DNA from 3 places in the Bradyrhizobium sp. 63_E2_N1_3 genome. Region 1 is predicted to be linked to each of the others. Evidence: riboswitches for the same ligand, from Rfam matches in the RefSeq annotation. Region 1 holds a riboswitch; each other region holds the start of a gene.
The links. A riboswitch is a leader RNA that binds a small molecule or an ion and turns the genes downstream of it on or off. The one in region 1 is predicted to bind cobalamin.
Positions count from the first base shown of each region.

Region 1 (5,823 bases):
CGCCGTCGTCGTCAATCCCAACAATCCCGATGGCCGGCGTTTTGCGCCAAAGGATTTGCTGGCGCTGCTGCCGCGCGTCGGCCGTCTCGTCATCGACGAGAGTTTTGCCGATGCTGCCCCGCAGCTGTCGCTCGCATCCGAGGCGGATCGGCCTGGACTGCTGGTCCTGCGCTCCTTCGGCAAATTCTATGGTCTTGCCGGCCTGAGGCTTGGGTTTGCGCTCGGCAATGCGGCCGACATCGCCAAGCTCGCGGCGGCGTCAGGTCCGTGGCCGGTGTCGGGAGCGGCGATCGCGATCGGCTGCCGCGCCTTGCGTGACGACGCCTGGGCCGAGGCGACGTCAGCGCGGCTCGCACGCGACTGTGCCCGCCTCGACGACATCGTGCAGTCGCAAGGCTGGCGGCTCGTCGGTGGTGCGCCGCTGTTTCGTCTCTACGAGACGCCTGATGCGCTTGCTGCGCAGGAGAAACTGGCGCGTAGCCAAATCTGGTCGCGCGTATTCGCGAAAGAGCCGGCATGGCTGCGCCTCGGGCTTCCCGGCAGCGAAGCCGAATGGACGCGCCTTGCCGAGGCGCTAGCGCGCTAGCGCGAGCAGGCCGCCGACGTCGAGATGCTGTTCGATGTGATCGGCGAGGGCATCGAGCGCGCTCTCAACCCTGCTGTGATAAGGCTCGTCGCCTGCCGGAATGTCGAGCTTTGCGAGATACGCCTTGCGGAAATCGTCCGACGTGAACAGGCCGTGCAAATAGCTGCCCTGCACGCGGCCATCGCGCGAGATCGCGCCCTCCGGCTCCCCATTCAGTTTCGCAAACGGGCGCGCGCGATCCGGTCCGTCGGTGCGGCCGATGTGGATTTCGTAGGCGTCGATCGGCTGGTCCGTGGCGGCATGCACGGCCGCGACGCGCGTCAGCGTCTTCTGCGGGCTCATCATTGTGGCGACGTCCAGAAGTCCGAGACCCGGCGTATCGCCTGCGGGACCTTCGATGCCGTCAGGGTCGGCGACGCTGCGCCCGAGCATCTGATAGCCGCCGCAGAGGCCAAGCACATGGCCGCCGCGGCGATGATGCGCCAGGAGATCGATGTCCCAGCCCTGCGCGCGCAGGAAGGCGAGATCGCCGCGGGTGGATTTCGAGCCGGGGATGATGACGAGGCGGACGTCGCCGGGGATGGCTTCGCCCGGCCGCACCATCACGAGATCGACGCCAGGTTCGAGTTTCAGCGGATCAAGATCATCGAAATTGGCGATCCGCGACAGCGCGAGGCAGGCGATCTTGCACTGGCCTGGCTTGCGCGCGTCGCTCAGCCCCAGCGCATCCTCGGCCGGCAGCTCGCCGGCGCGCGCGAACCAGGGCAGTACGCCGAGGCCGCGCCACGCGGTCTTCTGCTCGATCAGCTTGTAGCCGTCGTCGAACAGCGAGGGGTCGCCGCGGAACTTGTTGATGACGAAACCCTCGATCATCGCGGCATCGTCGGGGTCGATCACCGTCTTGATGCCGACGAGCTGGGCGATGACGCCGCCGCGGTCGATGTCGCCGACCAGCACGACGGGCACGTCGGCCTTGCGCGCAAAGCCCATATTGGCGATGTCGGCCTTGCGCAGGTTGACCTCGGCCGGGCTGCCGGCGCCTTCGACCAGGACCAGATCGGCGCGCGCTTTCAGCCTCTCGAAACTTTCCAGCACCGCGCCCATCAGCGACGGTTTCATCGCCGCATATTCGCGCGCCCGCGCGGCCGCGATGCGCTTTCCCTGCACGATCACCTGCGCGCCGACGTCGGTCTCGGGCTTGAGCAGCACCGGATTCATGTCGGTGTGCGGCTCGACACCGGCGGCGAGCGCCTGCAGAGCCTGCGCGCGGCCGATCTCGCCGCCGTCGACGGTCACGGCCGCGTTGTTCGACATGTTCTGCGGCTTGAAGGGCAGCACGCGCAGGCCGCGCCGCGTGAAGGCGCGGGCGAGGCCGGCGACGATGAGCGACTTGCCCACGTCCGAGCCGGCCCCCTGGATCATCAATGCGCGCGCCATGGTGTTTTCAGAATCTGGCGTCGTCAGAACTCGACGCCGGCTTGCGCCTTGATGCCGGAGCGGAAGGGGTGCTTGACCAGCGTCATCTCGGTGACGAGATCGGCGATCTCGATCAGCTCGTCCTTGGCATTGCGCCCGGTGAGCACGACATGCGTCATCGGCGGCTTGTGCGTTTTCAGGAAGTCGACGACCTCGGCGATGTCGAGATAGTCGTAGCGCAGCGCGATGTTGATCTCGTCGAGCACGACCATGCGCAGATTGGAATCTGATATCAGCTCCTTGGCCTTCGCCCAGCCGGCCTGCGCCGCGGCGATGTCGCGGGCGCGGTCCTGCGTCTCCCAGGTGAAACCTTCGCCCATCGCATGGAACTGGCAGAGCTCGCCGAAATGGCCGGTGAGCAGGCGCCGCTCGCCGGTGTCCCAGGCGCCCTTGATGAACTGCACGACCGCGCAGGGGAAGCCATGGGCGACACAGCGGACGATCATGCCGAAAGCGGAGGAGGACTTGCCCTTGCCGGCGCCGGTGTGGACGATGATGAGGCCCTTCTCGCCGCTCTTGGTCGCCATGATCTTGTCGCGGGCGACCTTGATTTTCGCCATTTTCGCGGCGTGGCGGGCGTCGGTTTCCTCGGCCGTTTGGGTATCCGGTTCAGGCGTCATCTGACAGGGTCCTTCGGCTTGACAAGAGGCGGCCGGGGGCAAATGGTGGCCCGGCGTTGGTTCCTGTCCTATGACAGGCGAAGAGGGAATGCGATAGGGTCCGAATCGACAAGATTCGGCTCCAAACTGCAGCCGCCCCCGCGACCGTGACCGGAGAGATGCCCGAGGCCACTGATCCCCCGCAGGGGATCGGGAAGGCGGGGATCGAAGGGCCAAAAGCCCTGCTCCGCAAGCCGGGAGACCTGCCAGCGCGGACGAGTTTTGGACCGGCGGACGGGGTGTTCCGCGACGGGGAAACGGACCTTCGGGGGAATGGTCCGTGTGCCTCTTCGCCTCCCGCTGTTTATCCTGGAAGAGGCGATGACCGTCACACTTCACGTCTGTATTACCTGCCGTGCCGGCCAGACGCTCGACGAGGGTGAGACGACGCCCGGCAAGCGCCTGCATGGTGCGATCCTCGACGCCGGCGTGCCTGAGGGCGTCAATGTGGTTCCCGTTGAATGCCTGTCGGCATGCAGCCAGGGTTGCTCGGTTGCGCTCAGCGCGCCCGGCCGCTGGTCCTATGTCTATGGCCGTCTGTCAGAGGCCCATGCGAGCGACGTGGTCGCGGGTGCTGCGGCCTATGCCGCCGCGCCCGATGGCCTCGTGCCCTGGCGCAGCCGTCCCGAAATCTTCCGCAAGCAGTCGCTTGCCCGCATTCCCCCCATTGCCGTGTTGCCGGAGGCCGCCGAATGAACTCGCTCGCAAAAGTCCCTGTGACGGTGGTCACCGGTTTTCTCGGCTCAGGCAAGACGACGCTGATCCAGCATCTGCTCGCAAACCCTGACGGCAAGAAGCTCGCGGTGCTCGTCAACGAGTTCGGCAGCGAGGGCGTCGACGGCGAGATCCTGAAATCCTGCGCCGATGCCAACTGCCCGGAGGAGAACATCGTCGAGCTCGCCAATGGCTGCATCTGCTGCACCGTTGCGGACGATTTCATTCCGACCATGGAAAAGCTCTTGGCGCGGCCGGTGCGGCCCGATCACATCCTGATCGAGACCTCGGGCCTGGCGCTGCCGAAGCCGCTGTTGAAGGCGTTCGACTGGCCGGAGATCCGCTCGCGGATCACGGTCGACGGCGTGATTGCGCTCGCCGATGCCGAGGCTGTCGCCGCCGGCCGTTTTGCGCCGGACCCGGCTGCGGTGGAAGCGCAGCGCGCGGCGGATGGAAATCTCGATCACGAGACGCCGCTGTCGGAAGTGTTCGAGGACCAGATCGCCTGCGCCGACATCGTGCTGCTGACCAAGGCTGATCTTGCGGGGCCCGCAGGGATCGAAGCCGCCAAAGCCGCCATCACCGCGGAGATGCCGCGCCGCGTGCCGATGCTATCCGTCACCGATGGCGCGATCGATGCGCGTGTCATCCTTGGCCTCGGCGCTGCCGCAGAGAACGATCTCGCCGCGCGCCCCTCGCATCACGACGGCGAGGAGGATCACGAGCACGACGATTTCGCCTCCGTCGTGATCGATCTTCCGGAGGTTACCGACATCGAAGCATTGGTCGCATCGGTGCAGCGTCTTTCGCGCGAGCAGAACGTGCTGCGCGTCAAGGGCTATATCGCGGTCGCGGGCAAGCCGATGCGCCTGTTGCTGCAAGCGGTCGGCGAGCGCGTGCGCCACCAGTTCGACAAGCCCTGGGGCGCAGCTCTCAGGCAGTCGAAGCTCGTCGTGATCGGCGAGCACGGCGATATCGACGAGGCCGCGATCAAGGTCGGACTTGGGCTTTCAGGATCTGGTATCTGATGCACGTCGTCTTCCGCGAGAGCCGCGGTCTCGAGGAGACTGCGACGCCAAGGGACATCGGCCAGGACCCGGCCGATCTCGTGGTGCTCTCGTACTCGGATTCCGACCTTGCCGCGTTCGCGGCCGGCTGGCGGCGCGGCCGCAACAGCCTGCCGTCGCTGCGGCTCGCCAATCTCGCGGAGCTGCGTCATCCGTTGTCGGTCGACACCTATGTCGAGCGCACGCTGTCGCAGGCACGCGGCATCCTGGTGCGCCTGATCGGCGGTGAATCCTATTGGCCGTACGGGCTCGCGGCCCTGCAGCAGCTGGCGAAGGACCGCAATATCGTGCTGGCCGTGCTGCCGGCCGACGGCCGCGACGACACGCGGCTCGATGCCTACTCGACCCTGCCGGTTTCGACGCTGCGCCGGCTCAAGGTGCTCTGTGACACCGGCGGTCCTGTTGCAGCGCAGGCCGCGATCGCGCAGCTCGCGTTGGCCTCGGGCCTTTACGCAGGCCCGGTCGTCGGCGAGATGAACCTGCCTGAGATGGGCTTTTACGATCCCGCGCGTGGCGTCATTGCTGCGCCGATGGCAGGCGAGGGAAAGCCGCTCGCGTTCGTGACCTTCTATCGCTCCTATCTCACCGCCGCGGATACCGGGCCGGTCGACGCCCTGATCGCGGCGCTGCGCGAGCGCGGCTTTGACGCGTACGGCGCGTTCGTCACCTCGCTGAAGGCTCCGGGCGTTGCGGACTGGCTGCGGACCTATTTCGCGACGAATCCTCCGGCCGCGATCGTCAACGCGACGGCGTTCTCGGCGATGGGCGACGACGGCACGACACCGTTCGATGCTGCATCATGTCCCGTCTTCCAGGTCGCGCTCTCATCGGCACGGCGCGAAGACTGGGCGGAGTCGCTGCGCGGCCTGTCGCCCGGCGATCTCGCGATGCATGTGGTGCTGCCGGAGGTCGACGGCCGCCTGTTCGCGGGCGTGGTGAGTTTCAAATCGGCCGCGGAGCGTGATCCCGATCTGCAATTTTCGCATCTGGCGCACCGGCCCGACGAGGAGCGCGTCAAGGCCGTCGCCGCGCGCGTTGCGGCCTGGCGGCGCCTCGCGGCGACGCCAGCCGCCGAGAAGCGGGTGGCGCTCGTGCTCTCGAACTACCCGGGCCGTCCGCATCAGATCGCGCATGCCGTCGGGCTCGATGCGCTGGCGTCGGTGGAGGCATTGCTGTCTGACCTGACAGAGGCCGGCTTCGATGTTGTGCCGGTCTCCGCACTTGGCGAAACGTTGCTGAAGCAGCAACTGACCTGGAGCGTCGCCGACTACCGCGCGGCGCTCTCGCGCCTGCCGCAAGCCTTGCAGGATGATCTCGCGCA
Region 1 is NZ_CP197235.1:6,393,479-6,399,301, reverse strand. Features, by position in the region: gene cobD (threonine-phosphate decarboxylase CobD) at 1-586, shown strand, start outside; gene AB7531_RS30645 (cobyric acid synthase) at 575-2,023, opposite strand; gene cobO (cob(I)yrinic acid a,c-diamide adenosyltransferase) at 2,047-2,682, opposite strand; cobalamin riboswitch at 2,723-2,946, shown strand; gene AB7531_RS30635 (DUF1636 family protein) at 3,043-3,417, shown strand; gene cobW (cobalamin biosynthesis protein CobW) at 3,414-4,463, shown strand; gene cobN (cobaltochelatase subunit CobN) at 4,463-5,823, shown strand, end outside.

Region 2 (5,823 bases), 2.0 Mb from region 1:
CCAGAAAAGGTATCAATGATCGAGTTCGGACAGGTACGCGCGTTCGTGGCGGTGGCCGATGAGCTGAATTTCGGTCGTGCCGCCAAGCGGCTGAATATGACGCAGCCGCCGCTCAGCCGGCAGATCCAGATCCTGGAGGCAACGCTCGCCGTCAAGCTGCTCGAGCGCACCAGCCGATCGGTCAGGCTGACCGCGGCCGGACGCGCCTTCCTGAGCGAGGCCCGCACGATGCTTCAGCAGCGCGAGCATGCGGTCAAAGCGGCCCGGCAGGCCGCGTCGCTCGCCGGTGGAGCGCTGTCAATCGGGTTCGTCGGCGCGACGACGTACGGCTATTTGCCCTGGCTCGCAACGCGAGTTCGCGATGAACTGCCGGATATCGAGATCACCTTTGAGGAGCTGACATCGCGCCAGCAGCTCGATGCACTGAGGTCGGGCCGGATCGATCTCGGATTGGTTCGGCCGATCGAGACGGAGAAGCCAATTAGAAGCGCCAGCGTCTTCCGTGAAGGGCTTGCCCTTGCGCTGCCGCTTGACCATCCGCTCGCGGTGCGACGCCGGCCGGAGCTGTCGCATCTCGAGGGCCAGCCCTTCATCATGTATTCGTCGGGCGGTCCATATATGCGCACGCTCTTGACGGCGGCGTTCGACGCCAATGGCATCCGGCCCCAGGTCGTGCAATCGATGAGTCAGGCACAGGCAATCCTGTCGCTGGTCAGCGCAGGTCTCGGCCTTGCGATCGTCCCGGACGAAACACGCAACGCCTGTTTCGACAACGTCGTGTTTCGCCCGATCAGGCTCGGACCATCGGTCTTCGCCGAGCTCCATGCGATCTGGCGCAGCGACAACCGCAACACCGCCCTGCCTCGGCTGCGCGAACTTGCGTTCCGGACCGCACGCTGAGCGCAGCCTGAAGCGCGGTGCCCTGCGGTGGTGGGACACAAAGTCCGGTCATCGCAACGACCGGACCTGGAGACTCCGGAGGCGTCCTACGCGTTCCGCATCGCGCGCCCGAACGGATCGACCAGGCGGACGATCTCGCAGGCGGCGACGAGGCCGGCGAGCCAGACGGCGCTGGTCAGCCCGATGCGCGTCACGATGGCCGCAGTGAACGCGCCCTCTCCGCCAAGGAACGGCGTCGCGGCAAGCAGCGCGAGCTCATAGGCGGCGTAGGCGGCGACGAGCGCGATGGCCAGCATCAGCGGCGTGCGGCCCTGCGGCAGCAGGCGGAGGACGGTCGATGCCGCCGCGGTCGACAGCAACGCGGCAGCACCGATGACAAAGCCCCATGCGATGGTGCTGCCATCAATGGGATAATGCAGCACGCCGAAGCCGATGGTCTGGTTCACGAGCCAGGCGCCGGTGACGACGAGCAGCGCCGGACGCATCGGCAGCATCGCGGCGGCAACGACGGCGAACGCCGCAAACGGCGTCGCGCAGGCAAGCGCGAAGCTCGCGAGCGCGCATGACACCGTCAGCAGCGCGAAGCAGAACATCGGCGCGAGGCGCGACGCGACCGGATGAAGGCGGAAACGGTCGGCGTGGGGCGGCAGGATGGTGACAGTCATGGAACGATCTCCTTGTGGGATTTGTAGCACATTTTTTGCTGAAACGCGGCATCACGTCTGACTCAGTGAAGAGCCTCCATGGGATCTTCAGTCTCGGCTGGATCGCGCCGGTCGTAGGCGGCAAGCCAGGCGGCGAGTGCCGCCGTGTGCGGCTCCATGGCCGCCAATTGGCGCAAGGCCACGCGAACGGTGGCGCGCGCCGTGCGATCGGGCGGAAGCGTCACCATCTCAGGTCCCCGCCCCTTCGCGACCGCCTCGACCACGGCCCTCTTGCACACCGTTAGCTCCGGCAGCCCATAGAGTTCGAGCAGCGCCTGGAAGGCTGCGTGATGATCCGGCCGGAAAGCGCGCTTGCGGCCGAGCTGATCGCGCAGCGGATGGGCAGGATAGAGATGCGCGCAGGGGATCCACCCCTCAGGTAGCGGCTCGGTGGCGGCATGGGTGCGGCGATGCGTGAGCAGCTTTGGCAGAACGTGGGTGTGCGGGCCGTCAGGGCTTCGCCCACCCGGCGGCGGGATCCGCTGGAATACCTCGGCGCGCCCGATGCGGCTGATGAAGACGCGGTGCGGATTGGCGGCCAGAATGATCCGCATGGCATCGCTTTCGGGCGCGAACACGGATTGGCCCGTGCGGCTCCTGAGTGCGGCGACGGCATCGGCATCGCTGACGCGGATGCAGGCGTCGATCTGCAACGTTCCGAGACCAAGGTCGAACAGGATGCCGCTGCGATCCCTCGTCAGGAGCGCCTCGACATCCGGACCGAGCTCGGTCAACACGGTACGACCACTCATGGCGCTGGCTTCATGCGGAAGACACAGCGCGATGCGGTGGCTCCAGCTCTCCGTGGTCGGCGATTCCGATGCGATCAGGCGCAGATCCGGGTGGGAGACAACGCGTATCCCACCCTTCTGCGTCACGGCGCTGATCCCGTTGCGAGACTGCTCCATATCGAAGGCCTCACCGGGCTCGCGTGTGAACTCGGCAATGGCACCGAACGTGCCGACGCTCCAGCCGGCCTCAGCGTCGGCAAGCTGGCTTGCGATCGGGTCCATGAGCGGATCGGCCGTCGTCATGAGGCTTCTCTCTCTCACTATCTGACGTCGTAATTCGCCAGGCGAATGCCGCCATAGACGCCCAGTCCCGGCTGCAGAAAGCCGGTCGGATTTTGATAGTGCACATTGGCGAGATTATCGACCCGGCCGAACACCTTCACCTGGTCGGTGACCAGATATTCGGCTGCGACGTTGACGACAGTGTAGGCCGGAGCCAGCAGACGCAGAATGCTGAAGTCGCGGTTGCCATCGACGAAACTCCCGACGTGCAACACTGTTGCGGACAATGTGAGCGGGTCGATCGGATTCCAGATGACATTTGCGCTCCACTTCTCCTTCGGACGCCTCAGCAGCTCCAGTCCCGCCGTTGCATCCACTGCGCGGGTAAAAGTGTAGTCGGCACGAACGCGAAGCCGGTCGGTGATCGCAGCCGCGACGAAGCTCTCCGTGCCCTCCGTGATCGCCTTGCCGATATTGGTGTTGGTGCTCGTGAACGTCACGGGATCGAACGTGCTCTGGATCAGGTCGGTAATGTTGTTACGGAAGTAGGTCGACCCGAAGCGGACACGATCGCCAAACAAGGGTTGCTCGAAGCCGGCGTCGTATCCGACGCTTTCCTCGGGCCTGAGGTTGGGATTTGCAAAGAAGAAGAACGCGGGAAAGCTGACGTAAAGCTGGTTGAGCGTCGGCGCCTTGAACCCCGTGCCGTAGCTTCCCTTGAACTTCGTATCCGTGACCGGCACGATCACGGCAGACGCCAGACGAAAGGTCGGATGCTCTCCAAACCGCTCGTTGTCGTCCTGCCGGACATTGGCCGTGAAGAAGATGCGATCCCGGAACTGGGACTGCAGCTCCATATATCCGGCCTTGTTGACGTTTTGCGCCGAAACCGTCGCCGTTTGCAGTGTTTCGGTCTCATGCTCCGCGCCAATGATGACATTGTTGTTGGGCGCGAGCTGGGTCGTGGTGTGCCAATCATACTTGACGCGGTCGCCGGTCGTGATCGTGGCCATCGCGTCGCCGGGCGAGATGTTGTAGTTCCAGTGATTGGTGTAGTTGACGCCGAAATAGCTTTTCATCCGGTCGTCGAGAGCGGACCAGACCGCCTCCCCGCGCGTGAAGAGCTGGTGCACCGTCTGCGTGCTTTGCGCGGCCGCGGGAAAGCTCGCGGATGTGACGGGATCGAAGGTGTCTCCGGTAAAGCGCAGGGTGGCGTCGGTGTACCGCGCCACGCCGTTGAGCGTGAGGTTTTCGCTCAATTCGGCGCCAAGCTTCGTCGAATAGGTCATGTTGTCGTAATAGTTGCCGATCGCCTTCTGCCCCGGCGGCAGCAATTCGACCGGTGTCACCGGCACGTCGTTCGCGTGGAAATGCGCGACGTTGAAGGCATAGTTGAAGTGGTCCTGTGAGCCGCTCAGACCTGCAGTTTGATTGAACGTTCCGAACGAGCCTCCCTCGACCGAGCCGGTGGCGCGGGCGGGACCGTCGCCCTTCTTCGTCACGATGGAGATCACGCCACCCAGCGCGTCTGCGCCGTAGAGACCGCCCTGCGGACCGCGCAGGACTTCGATCTGCTGAATGTCGGAGGTGAGCAACTGGCCGAAATCAAACGAACGGTTCGGGTTGCCGGGATCGCTGACATCGATGCCGTCGATCAGGACCTTGGTGTGGTTGGAATTCGTTCCGCGCATGAAGATCGACGTCTGTCCGCCCGGACCGCCGGTCTGCACGAGGTTCAGGCCAGGAACCGCGCTCAGCGCATCGGATGCGGTCCGGCGCTGATCGCGCTCTATGTCTCTGGCGGTCAGAACCGTCACCGAGCTCGCAACCAGATTGGTCGGAGTGACAACGCCCGTCGGACTGACGACGACCGTCGGAAACAGGTTGGCCGCGGATACCCCGGCAACCGGAGACGACGCCGGCACCAGCTCGGGCTTCGGCAGCCGAGCGACGCGCCGCTGCTCGGGCTGGTCGGGCGGCCGCGCGGCTCGCGGCTTGGCCGCACGCTCGGTCCGGCGCGACCTCGACCGGCGGCAGCAGATCGGGCGATGCCGACTGCTGGGCCCGGGCGATGGACAGATCGAGCGAATACAGGGAAACGAACGCGACAACGCCGGCGCGGAAGCGCCTGGCGGCAAAGACAATACGGGACACTCTTGTAACCTCGGTATGACGTCAGTGGCACGTCACAGCGAACGAGGTTTCACGGCGGAGCGTTCGATTGCTCCGGTGAAGCTAATGTCTGTACTCCCCGACCGACATCTTCGCGTGTGACCACGGCTGACGGCAGGTCTCCTGGCTCGCGGGTCGTTACCTTACGTCGCCTTCCCAGGACCGAGATTCCCAGTGGCATATGACGAAAGATTCACCGCTTACAGTTGCGGGGGCAGCCGTGGCGTTGAGAATATCCCGGTATCGGGAAAACCTCGCACCACGTTCCCTTTTGATCTCCGTGAGGAGAACCGTCACCGGCCAATCTACGGGGCGGGCAAGCGAAGAGTCAATCGGCCGGTTGCATCACGGTCAGAGCGCCGCACCGGAGATTGAGCCGGCGCAATCAGGCCGGCTCCCGCTCCGAACGCGTCCTGATCATCGCCCGCTCGCCGGCATCGACGAGCTGGCCGATGCCGGTGCGGCCTGTGAGCGCGCAGCGGATGATGTTCTCGGCAACGGACCTGCGAAAGCAATGGTCCTCGCCGACCGGGCGATTGCGGCAGACCCGATCCAGCGCCAGCTTCATGTTGATCCGGGTGCGGGTGTCGAAATGCTCGCTGATCATTCGCAGGGCCTCGATGCGTTGATGTCGGAGCGGAAACGCGTCGGCGTAGGCCGGGTTCCAAAACGGACCGCGCAAGGCGTTGCGCAGAACCGACTACGCCCGATCTCTTGGTCCTGTGACGGGCGGGCTACGCCCGACCTCTTGGCCGCTGGGCCTGAGCCCAGGCCGCGGTGACGTCGCGCAGCGGAGCGTCGATGCGCCGGATCGGGGTCAGCTCACCGGAGGCCGAGCTGATGGCGGTCTCCTCGCGGCGACAGCGCGGGCATACGAAGCGGACCTCGTGCGGCGACGAAGACCAGCTCGAACGTTTGACGTTGGCCGCCATCGGCCATGCATCGCAATGCGAGCACGACACCAGGAACCGACCGGGATCGAGCATACCCATTCCATAGGACTCCGCGTCCTGCCTGCCGCTTCAATGACTAAC
Region 2 is NZ_CP197235.1:4,419,265-4,425,087, reverse strand. Features, by position in the region: gene AB7531_RS21025 (LysR family transcriptional regulator) at 16-900, shown strand; gene AB7531_RS21020 (hypothetical protein) at 987-1,565, opposite strand; gene AB7531_RS21015 (DUF6925 family protein) at 1,628-2,638, opposite strand; gene AB7531_RS21010 (TonB-dependent receptor plug domain-containing protein) at 2,656-4,542, opposite strand; cobalamin riboswitch at 4,886-5,099, opposite strand; gene AB7531_RS21005 (hypothetical protein) at 5,175-5,396, opposite strand; gene AB7531_RS21000 (hypothetical protein) at 5,524-5,781, opposite strand.
Region 2: linked by a shared signal. The riboswitch ahead of AB7531_RS21010 (TonB-dependent receptor plug domain-containing protein) and the one ahead of AB7531_RS30635 (DUF1636 family protein) in region 1 are both predicted to bind cobalamin.

Region 3 (5,823 bases), 2.0 Mb from region 1:
AGATTGCAGACCGCGACCTCGTCGCCCGAGGTGTTCAGCGTGATCTCGGTGCAGAGGTTCGAGGAATGGATCACGCCCGCGTGGCGTTGCGGCGAACGCAGATTGCAGGGGTCCTTGAAGGTGATCCAGGGATGACCGGTCTCAAACAGCATGGTCAACATGCGACGCCAGAGGTCGCTCGCGCGCACGGTCTTGAAGACGCGCATGCCGCCGGCCTTCGCCCTGGCCTCATAGGCCTCGTAAGCCGTCTTGAACGCCTCGCCATAGAGATCGTGCAAATCGGGCGTCTCGTCAGGCGAGAACAGCGTCCATTCGCCATCGGCATCGACGCGCTGCATGAACAGGTCCGGCACCCAATTGGCGGTGTTCATGTCGTGGGTGCGGCGGCGGTCGTCACCGGTGTTCTTGCGCAGGTCGAGGAATTCCTCGATATCGACGTGCCATGTCTCCAGATAGGCGCAGACGGCGCCCTTGCGCTTACCGCCCTGGTTGACGGCAATCGCGGTGTCGTTGGCGACCTTCAGGAATGGGATGATGCCCTGGCTTTCGCCGTTGGTGCCCTTGATGTGGGCGCCGAGGCCACGAACCGGGGTCCAGTCGTTGCCGAGACCGCCGGAATATTTTGCGAGCAGCGCATTGTCCTTGATTGACTTGAAGATGCCGTCGAGGTCGTCCGACACTGTGGTCAGGAAGCAGGACGACAATTGCGGACGCAGCGTACCCGAATTGAACAGCGTCGGCGTCGAGGCCATGAAGTCGAACGATGACAGCAGATCGTAGAACTCGATCGCCTTGGCCTCGCGATCGATTTCGCGCACCGCCAAGCCCATCGCGACACGCATGAAGAAGGCCTGCGGCAATTCGATCCGCTTGCCTCGGACGTGCAGGAAGTAGCGGTCGTAGAGCGTCTGAAGACCGAGGAACTGGAAGTTCAGGTCGCGTTCCGGCTTCAACGCGGCCGCGATCCGGCCAAGGTCGAAGCGGGCGAGTTCAGGATCGAGCAGTTCGGCGGCGATGCCGGTCTTCAGATAGGCCGGGAAGTATTCGACGTAGCGCATCGTCATGTCGGCCTGCGAGGCGGACGTCGGCACGCCATGGACGTAGGACAGCACCTCGCCGCGGAGCTTGTCCAGCAGCAGGCGCGCACTGACATAAGCATAATTCGGCTCCTGCTCGACCAGCGTGCGTGCGGCCATGATCGAGGCCAGCGCCAGTTCGTCCTGGCTGATGCCGTCGTAGAGATTGCGGGTGGTCTCGGTGAGCACGGGTGCCGCGGAGACGCCGTCGAGACCGGCGCAGGCTTCGCCGATAATCAGCGCAAGCCGCTTGGTGTCGAGACCAACGCGCGAACCGTCGGCGAGCGTGACATGAAGGACCGGCGCGACAGCGGGCGTCGCTTCCGCGGCCGCCTCCTCGGCGCGCTGGCGCGACCGCTCCTCGCGGTACAGCACATAGGCGCGTGCGACCTTGTGGTGCTCGCTCCGCATCAAGGCGAGCTCGACCTGGTCCTGCACGTCCTCGATATGGAAGGTGCGTCCCTCGCCTGCCCGCCGCATCAGCGCAGCGACGACTTCGGCCGTGAGCTGCTCCACGCTCTCATGGACGCGACGCGAGGCGACCGCGCTGGTGCCTTCGACCGCAAGGAAAGCCTTGGTCATGGCGACCGCGATCTTGGCGGAATCGAACGGCGAGACCTTGCCGTTGCGACGGATGATCTGCATAGCCGGCTCGCTCGAAGCAGGCGCAAGCGATTGTGGACGCAAATGAACGATGGGTGCGGAGGCGGTGTCCGCGTCGTGCAGGTTCAGTGACATCAATGGGCCCCGTGATGCGCGCGTTGTGTTTGAACGGGGCTGTAAGGAAGGACGCTGCAGAAACGCCGGCAGCAGAGTTGCCGGGCGGTGCATGCAAGCGACCGCCGGACACCCCGCCCGTGGACGTTCAGATTGTCGCGGCAGGTCTCCTGGCTCGCAGGTCGTCGCCCACTTCCCGTCTTCCCGGCGCGAAAGGCGCCAGTGACGATTGTTCGGAAGCAGCTCGCTGCTGACAGTTGCGGGGGCAGCGCCGGAATTCCGCGCTCTCGCGCGGTTCACCGGCTTCCCTCTTAGCCACTAAATCTTGCGATCCAGCGGAACCGTGACGCCCACATGTGGTGACATATGCAGCCGGGTGTCAACGATTCGTTGCGGGTCATGAGCCCTGTGCCCTGTGGAATGCGGGAATTCGCACTTGGATCGCGCCTCAGCTTGGCGCGCTATGAGGTCCGCATCCCGACTGCAAGATCACACAGTCCGGCGCGACGCTGCCGCTGCATGTCGCCTCGCAGCCGCTCACCAGCGACGCCACTCTCGCTTCCAGCACACGCAGCTCCGCAATTTTCGCCCTGATCGCACCGAGGTGCTTCGCCGCAAAGGTCCTCGTTTCGCTGCACGGCGCGCATCGCTGGCCGGCGAGCCAGACCGCGCTGGTCAGCCCGGTGCGCGTCACGATGACGGCGGTGAAGGCGCCCACGCCGCCCAGGAACGGCATGGACGCCCGATGCTATTCGGACGAAAGGTGATAGCCGCGATCGCGATAGTCGAAATCGACGAGCTCGCAGATCCGGGCCGATGGATCGGCGGGCGCCGCATAATAAGCCCTGATCTCCTTGATGCGACCGCTCGCCCCTTCGAACGCGTACCATTCGTCGCCGCGAAGCGCCGTGCCCTGCTTGCGCTTCCAGTGCGTCCATTCGATCACGGCTTCCGGCGACGTCGACGAGCAAAGAATCTTTTCGATCGTCCATTGCGACCCGAGATTCTCGACGCACCAGATCCATTTGCGCGCGATGGTATCGGCGCCACGCCATGGAATGTCCGGCAAGCCGGACGGGAAGTAGTGAACCGCGTCCGCCGTGAAGCAGGCCATCAAGGCATCGTAGTCGGCGGCGTTGCAGGCGTCGAAATAGCGACGGATCGTCGCCTCCATGGCGGCGGGCGATGTCTTGCTCATGTCAGGCTCCCGCCCGGATCGTCGTGGCCCTCGCCGGATCCGCACCGGCCTTTTTCCAAGCCTCAAAGTCGGCGCGCACGGCGGGTGTGGGCGGATAGACGCCGTAGAGCGGCTCGCCGGCACTGATACGATACGACAGGTACTTCTCGAGCTGGTCCCGCCTCTCGCAGAGGTCGGCCATTTCGGCGGCCAAATGCCGTGGCACGACCGTGATGCCGTCACCGTCACCGACGATGATGTCGCCCGGGTAGACCGCCACGTCGGCGCAGGCGATCGGGATATTCAGGTCCGCGACGCGATGATAGGACAACCGCGTCGATGCGGTGACCTGCCGCGCATAGGCCGGGAAATCGAGCCGCGCCAGCTCCTGGCCGTCACGAAACGCGCCATCGGTGACGATCGCGGCTGCGCCGCGCACCTTCATCCGCGTCGGCAGCATGGCGCCCGCCGATGCTGCGCGTGGATCGTTGCGGCTGTCGATCACCAGGACATGGCCGGGCGGAATGTTCTCGACCGCTTCCCATTGCAGATTGTCCGCGTTCGGATACGGCGTGAGTGTCTCTATGGTATCGAGATCCTCTCGCGCCGGGATCATCCGCATGGTGAAAGCTTCACCGGCGAAGCGGACCGCGTCCTTGTTCATCGGCACCAGCCCGACCAGAAAGCACTGGCGCAGGCCTTTCTTGAACAGCTCGGTGGTCAGCGAACCCGAGGAGACATCCTTCAGCCGGCGGATGACAGACGGATCCAGGGGACTAAGCTTCGTCTTTGGTTCGTACATGGCCATCCTCCCTCAGCGGCGCTTTCCGACCTCGTGGACGTCACGGGCCCAGGCGCGCGCCTGCTCCGACAGGCTGAAGCCGAGGCCCGGCCGGTTCGGCACGATCATGCGGCCGTTCACGACCTCGAGCTTTTCGTTGAACATCGCCTCCGACCACTCGAAATGCTCGACCCAGGGCTCCCGGGCATAGGCCGCGGTCAGGTGCAGATGGATCTCCATGCAATAGTGCGGCGCGAGCTGGAGCTTCTTGTGGTCGGCGAGCGCGAGGATCTTGAGGAACGGCGTGATGCCGCCGACGCGCGGCGCATCCGGCTGGATGAAATCGACCGAATTGTTGCGGATCAGCTCGTAATGCTCGTCGATGCTGGTCAACATCTCGCCGGTCGCAATCGGGGTCGCAAGCTCGGCTGCCAGCGCCGCATGACCTTCGTAGTCGTAGGCGTCGAGCGGCTCCTCGATCCAGGTCAGGTTAAATTGCTCGGCGATGCGGCCGAAGCGCAGAGCCGTGGTGCGGTCCCATTGCTGGTTGGCGTCGATCGCCAGCGGAACGTCGCCGATGTGGTTGCGAACCGCCTCGATGCGCTTGAGGTCGACCATCGGGTCGGGCTGGCCGACCTTCAGCTTGATGGCGCCGATGCCCCTGTCGAGCGCCATGCTGACGCGCTCCTTCACCTCCTCGATCGGCATCGAAAGGTATCCGCCGGAGGTGTTGTAGCAGCGCACGGAGTCACGATGGGCACCGAGCAGCTTTGCCAGCGGCAGCTTGGCGCGCTTGGCCTTGAGATCCCACAGCGCGATGTCGAAGGCGGCGATGGCCTGCGTGGACATGCCGCTGCGGCCGACCGAGGCGCCGGCCCAGACGAGCTTGTCCCACAGACGCGCGATGTCGCTCGGATCCTCGCCGATCAGCTCGCCGGCGATCTCCCTGGCGTGCGCAAACTGCCCCGGACCACCGGCGCGCTTCGAATAGCTGTAGCCGATGCCGCTGTGGCCGTTCTCGGTCTCGATCTCGGCAAACAGGAAGGCGATCTCGGTGAGGGGTTTTTGCCGGCCGGTGAGAACCTTGGCATCGCTGATCGCCTGGGCGAGCGGCAGGAAGACGAGCGACGTCCTCACCCATGCGATCCGGTCCGTCGTCGCTTCCCCGGCTGCGAGCCCTGCCGCGAGCGGGTTGGCGATAATGCGCGTGTTGATCTGGTAGTTCATGGCTTTCTCCTATCGAGGTGGATTTGCGGGAAATGATGTCATTCGGCAGCGACCGACGCGGAGCGGATCAGCCCGCTGCCTTCGCGAATGACGAGACGCTCGATGGGCCCGACGATGACCCAGTAACAGAGCACGGCCAGCAGCCCATGCAGGCCGACATACAGCAGCGCTCCGTTGAACGATCCGGTGGCGGAGAGGATGTAGCCGATCGCAACAGGCGTCACGATTCCGGCGGTGTTGCCGACGGCGTTAAAGACGCCGCCAGTGAGTCCGATCACCTCCTTGGGCGCGGTGTCGGCGACGACCGTCCAGCCCAGCGAGCCAAAACCCTTGCCGAAGAAGGCCGCGCTCATCAGCACGGTGATCAGGACCGTGGAGTTCGTGTAGTTGCAGCCGATGATCAGGACCGTCATGACGAGGCCGATCGTGATCGGGGTCTTGCGCGCGATGCTGAGCGAACCGGTGCGCTTGAACAGCCAGTCGGTGAAAAAGCCTGTCGTAACGCCGCCGACGAAACCGCAGATGGCGGGGATGGTCGCGATCAGGCTCGCATCGAGCACCGACAGGCCGCGGTCCTTGACGAGGTAGGTCGGAAACCAGGACACGAAGAACCAGGTGATGGACGAGATGCCGTATTGCGCCAGGAAGATGCCGACCAGCATGCGGCTCCTGAACAGCTCGGCGAGGTCGGACCATCGCGGCCCCTGCACCGCTGCTGCCGTCGGCGAAGCGCCGCCGAGATCCACCAGCGCGCCTCCATCATGCAGATGAGCAAGCTCCGCAGCACCTATCCTCGGGTGCCGGGTCGGCGGATAGTACGCAACGGCCCAGACTGCCGCGAGCGC
Region 3 is NZ_CP197235.1:4,425,783-4,431,605, reverse strand. Features, by position in the region: gene AB7531_RS21055 (ribonucleoside-diphosphate reductase subunit alpha) at 1-1,814, opposite strand, end outside; cobalamin riboswitch at 1,937-2,154, opposite strand; gene AB7531_RS21050 (hypothetical protein) at 2,242-2,529, opposite strand; gene AB7531_RS21045 (nuclear transport factor 2 family protein) at 2,542-2,991, opposite strand; gene AB7531_RS21040 (ribonuclease activity regulator RraA) at 2,993-3,772, opposite strand; gene AB7531_RS21035 (L-talarate/galactarate dehydratase) at 3,785-4,978, opposite strand; gene AB7531_RS21030 (MFS transporter) at 5,017-5,823, opposite strand, start outside.
Region 3: linked by a shared signal. The riboswitch ahead of AB7531_RS21055 (ribonucleoside-diphosphate reductase subunit alpha) and the one ahead of AB7531_RS30635 (DUF1636 family protein) in region 1 are both predicted to bind cobalamin.